2 regions of the Amycolatopsis sp. NPDC114505 genome follow, and region 2 is predicted to be linked to the other one. Evidence: riboswitches for the same ligand, from Rfam matches in the RefSeq annotation. Region 2 holds a riboswitch; the other holds the start of a gene.
The links. A riboswitch is a leader RNA that binds a small molecule or an ion and turns the genes downstream of it on or off. The one in region 2 is predicted to bind thiamine pyrophosphate.
Positions count from the first base shown of each region.

Region 1: linked by a shared signal. The riboswitch ahead of ACZ7OU_RS13180 (thiamine ABC transporter substrate-binding protein) and the one ahead of thiO (glycine oxidase ThiO) in region 2 are both predicted to bind thiamine pyrophosphate.

Region 1 is NZ_JBVKDV010000001.1:2,637,792-2,639,982, forward strand. Features, by position in the region: gene ACZ7OU_RS13165 (hypothetical protein) at 1-191, shown strand, start outside; gene ACZ7OU_RS13170 (hypothetical protein) at 393-521, opposite strand; gene ACZ7OU_RS13175 (4a-hydroxytetrahydrobiopterin dehydratase) at 596-880, opposite strand; TPP riboswitch at 913-1,021, shown strand; gene ACZ7OU_RS13180 (thiamine ABC transporter substrate-binding protein) at 1,044-2,096, shown strand; gene ACZ7OU_RS13185 (ABC transporter permease) at 2,072-2,191, shown strand, end outside.
Region 2 is NZ_JBVKDV010000001.1:2,105,983-2,108,173, reverse strand. Features, by position in the region: gene thiS (sulfur carrier protein ThiS) at 1-198, opposite strand, end outside; gene thiO (glycine oxidase ThiO) at 198-1,274, opposite strand; TPP riboswitch at 1,269-1,374, opposite strand; gene thiE (thiamine phosphate synthase) at 1,507-2,172, shown strand; gene ACZ7OU_RS10535 (hypothetical protein) at 2,174-2,191, opposite strand, start outside.

The DNA of each region.
Region 1 (2,191 bases), 530 kb from region 2:
AGCTGCCGGCGGCCCGGCTCACCGAGCGGGTGGTCGTGGAGGCGGACGCGCCCGACGGCGGGCTCATCGTGTTCACCGACGACGGGCGGCTGTCCGGCCTCGAGTACTGGACCACGAGCGACGAGGTTCCGGAGGAGCTCCCGTCCGTGGATCGGATCGAGCGCCCGGAGACGAGTGCGCCGCCGCTCTGAAGATCAGGGCGACGGCGCGGGGCCGACTCAGCCGAGGAGGCCCATCAGCGCGATCGCGATCAGCACCACCGCGGGGGCGAGGGCGTTGATCCAGGCGCGCTGGGCGGCGGTGAGGGGGGCGGTGGCGGTGCTGTTCATGGCGCTTCCTAGGGCCGAAATCCGATGCTTCCGCCCTGCTCAGCGCGCTGATCTTGCCGTTTGTTAGCGGCTGTGATCGAACTCACCGGCATCCGGGTGACGACGGCCCCGGACCGTGAACCAGAGCACACCTCCGGCCGCCGCCACCATCGTCGCGAATGCCGCCGTGCCTACCACGATCGCCTGCGTCATAGCCGTCTCTCCTAGCAAAGTCGTTTACCGAGAGACGTCGAAACCGCGGAAAAGTGCACTCCGCGTAACCGGGATCACAAAGAAGAAAGCACCGCGTCGATCTCCGACGCCAGTGAGAAGTCCTTCGCCGTCAACCCGCCCGCCGAGTGCGTGCTGAGACGGAACGTCAGCGTGCGCCAGCGGATGTCGATGTCCGGGTGGTGGTCGGCGGCCTCGGCCAGCACCGCGACGCGGTCCACCACCTCGATCGCCTGCGGGAAGCTCGCCAGCTCCACCTCGCGGGAGATGACCTTCCCGGACCTGGTCCAGTCCGCGCTCAAGCGTTCGTCGGCCTCGGAGTCGCTCAAGATTTCCGTCATGTCTCCATGGTCGTACGTCCTGGACTACGCTGCACGGTTGCCACGGGAGTCCGGTCGAGCCGGGCTGAGAGGCGGGGTCACCCGCGACCGTTCGCACCTGACCGGATCATGCCGGCGAAGGGAGGGCTTTCCCTCCTCGTCCGGCGAAGTGCAGGAGGGGTAGATGAAACGCAGGGCTGTGCGCGCCGCGACGGCCATCGCCGTCGTCAGCGCCGTCGCCGCGGGGTGCTCGCTGTCGGACGGTGACGGTGCCACGCAGCAGACGCCCACCGTCACCCTCGTGACGCACGACTCCTTCCTGGCGCCGCAGGAGGTGCTCGACGCCTTCCAGAAGCAGTCGGGCATCAAGGTCTCCGTGCTCAAGCAGGGCGACGCCGGCTCGCTGACCAACAAGCTCGTGCTGACGAAGGCCAACCCGATCGGCGACGTCGCGTACGGCGTCGACTCGACCTTCGCTTCGCGCGCGCTCAAGGAAGGCGTCTTCGAGCCGTACACCAGCCCGGAGGCCGACCGAGGGCCGCAGCGCTACGCCGTCGACCCCGAGCACCGGCTGTCCGCGGTCGACGTCGGCGACGTCTGCGTCAACGTCGACACGAACTACTTCACGAGCAAGGGCATCGCGGCACCGGCGTCGTACGACGACCTGGCCGACCCGAAGTACAAGGACCTGCTGGTCGCTGAGGACCCGGCGACGGCGTCGCCCGGGCTCGCGTTCCTCCTCGGCACCATCGCGAAGTACGGCGAGGCCGGCTGGAAGGACTACTGGACGAAGCTGAAGGTCAACGGTCTCAAGGTCGTCAGCGGCTGGGAAGAGGCCTACACCAAGGACTTCTCCGGCTCGTCCGGCAAGGGCCCGCGCCCGATCGTGGTCTCGTACGCCTCTTCGCCGGCGGCGGAGGTCGGCGACGACGGCAAGCCGCGCACCAAGGCGCTGCTCGACACCTGCTACCGGCAGGTCGAGTACGCGGGCGTGCTGGCGAACGGCAAGCAGGCCGAGAGCGCGCGCAAGGTCGTCGACTTCCTGCTCTCCCAGCAGTTCCAGGCGACGGTGGCGGCCAACATGTACGTCTACCCCGCGCGCCAGGGCGTCGACCTGCCCGCGGGCTGGGCGCAGGTCGCGCCGCTGCCGCAGAAGCCGCAGGCGCTGACGGCGGACCAGGTCCAGGCCGGACGCGAGAAGTGGATCGGCGAATGGCGCACGCTCGTGCAGTCGTAGCCCCGCCAAGGACGCCCCGCGGCCTCGGCCTGGCGCTGCTGGGTCTGGTCCCGATCGGCTTCCTGGTGGTGTTCTTCGCGTGGCCGGTGCTGGCG
Region 2 (2,191 bases):
GCCTCCCTGGACCGCGGTGAGCACGTCGAGTGCCGCGCCCTTGGGCACGGCGGTGGCCGCCCAGTCGCCGCGGCGGACGACGACGCCGTCGACCGCGACGGCGATGCCGGGCCGCTGGCCGCCCGACGCGTCGAGGACGTCGGCGACGGTCGCGCCGTCCGGGAACTCCGTCCACGTCCCGTTGAGCTTGATCTCCATCACACGTGCTCCTTTTGGTGCAGGCGGGCGGGCGAAGCCGCTTCGACGCCTTCGGGCGGCTTCTCACCCTCGAGCCAGGCGAGGACGGCGTCCGCGGTCACGGGGGCCATCAGCAAGCCGTTGCGGTGGTGCCCGGTGGCGGCGAAGACGCCGTCGTCCAGGACACCGACGTACGGCAGCACGTCCCGACTGCCGGCCCGCAGGCCCGCGGCGGTCTCGACGAGCTCGTACTCGGTGATCGCGGGGAAGACGCGCTCGGCGCCCTCGATCAGCTCGCGGACGCCGCGCGCGGTGACGGCCCGGTCGAAGCCCGCTTCGTACTGCGTCGCGCCGAGCACAAGCTCCTGGTCGCCGCGCGGGACGAGGTAGATCGGGCGCCCCTCGACGACGGCCCGCACGGTGCGCGACGGCGGCGGCAGGCAGCCGCGGCGCGGTTTCAGGCGCAGGATCTCGCCCTTGAGCGGGCGGACGGCGTCGGCGAGCTGCGGGTGCAGCCGCCCGGTCCAGGCACCCGCGGCGAGCACGACGGCGTCGGCGTCCGGGATCCGTTCGACGCGCTCGCGGACGAACCGGACTTTGTGGTTGACGCAGGCCGCGTACAGGGCGTGGAGCAGTTTCCGGTTGTCCACGGCCAGGTCGCCGAGCACGTGGAGTCCACTTCGGACGGACCCGACCCCGGGTTCGAGCCGCTTGGTCTCCCGGCTGGTGAGCCGTTCGGCCGCGCGGCCGAGCGAGTGCAGGTGGGCGGCGAGGATGTCGAGGTGCCCGGCGTCGGCGCTGTCGAACGCGACGACGAGCGTCCCGTGCTCGGCGAGTCCGGGGTCGACGCCCTCCTGCGCGAGGTCGCTGGCGAAGCCGGGCCAGCGACGTAAAGAGGCTTCGCCGAGCGTGAGGACGTCCTCCTCGCCCGGCCAGGCCTCGGTGACCGGGGCGAGCATGCCGCCGGCCAGCCAGGACGCGCCACCGCGGACGGGTTCAGGGTCGTAGAGGGTGACTTCGCGGCCGGTGCGCGCGGCTCGCCAGGCCGCGGACAGGCCGATGACGCCGCCACCGACGACGGCCAGGGTGTTCGTCATGGGAATCACGCTCCCTGCGCCGGCATGACCCGGATCAGGTTCCACGGTCGGAGCGGCAGCTCCCTCTCAGCCCGTCCCTCGGGCTCCCGTGCGGACCCGTCCACCCTACTGTGCCGTTGGTTGATAATCCAACCGCAGCCACGGCCGGATGACTTTCGCGGCAACGGCACTTGCCGTTCGACGGCCTGCCTGCTTTGGTCGGATTATCAACCGCCGAGGTACGGTCGCCGCTATGCCCGCCCTCTCCGGTGACAAGATCCGCGCCCGCCTCGACGCCGCGCGCCTGTACCTGTGCACGGACGCCCGCACAGCCCGCGGCGACCTGGCCGCGTTCGCCGACGCGGCGCTGGCCGGCGGCGTCGACATCATCCAGCTGCGCGACAAGACCGGCGGCTCTCCGCTCGAGGCCGCGGCCGAGATCGCGGCGCTGGAGGTGCTGGCCGAGGCGTGCGCGCGCCACGGAGCGCTGCTGTCGGTGAACGACCGCGCGGACGTAGCGCTGGCGGTCGGCGCGGACGTGCTCCACCTGGGCCAGGACGACATCCCGGTCCCCCTGGCCCGCCGCATCCTGGGCGACGAGGTGGTCATCGGACGCTCGACGCACTCCGTCTCGCAGGCTTCGGCCGCCGCTTCGGAGCCGGGCGTGGACTACTTCTGCACGGGCCCGTGCTGGCCCACGCCGACGAAGCCCGGGCGCACCGCGCCGGGGCTGGACCTGGTCCGCGCGACCGCGTCTTCGGCTCCCGCACGGCCGTGGTTCGCGATCGGCGGAATCGACGGCCCGCGGCTCCCGGAGGTTCTCGAGGCGGGAGCGTCGCGGATCGTCGTCGTCCGGGCGATCACCGAGGCCGAGGACCCCGAAGCCGCCGCGCGAGAGCTGCGGGCCCGCCTTCCCTGACCTACGGGGTCGGGGTGGT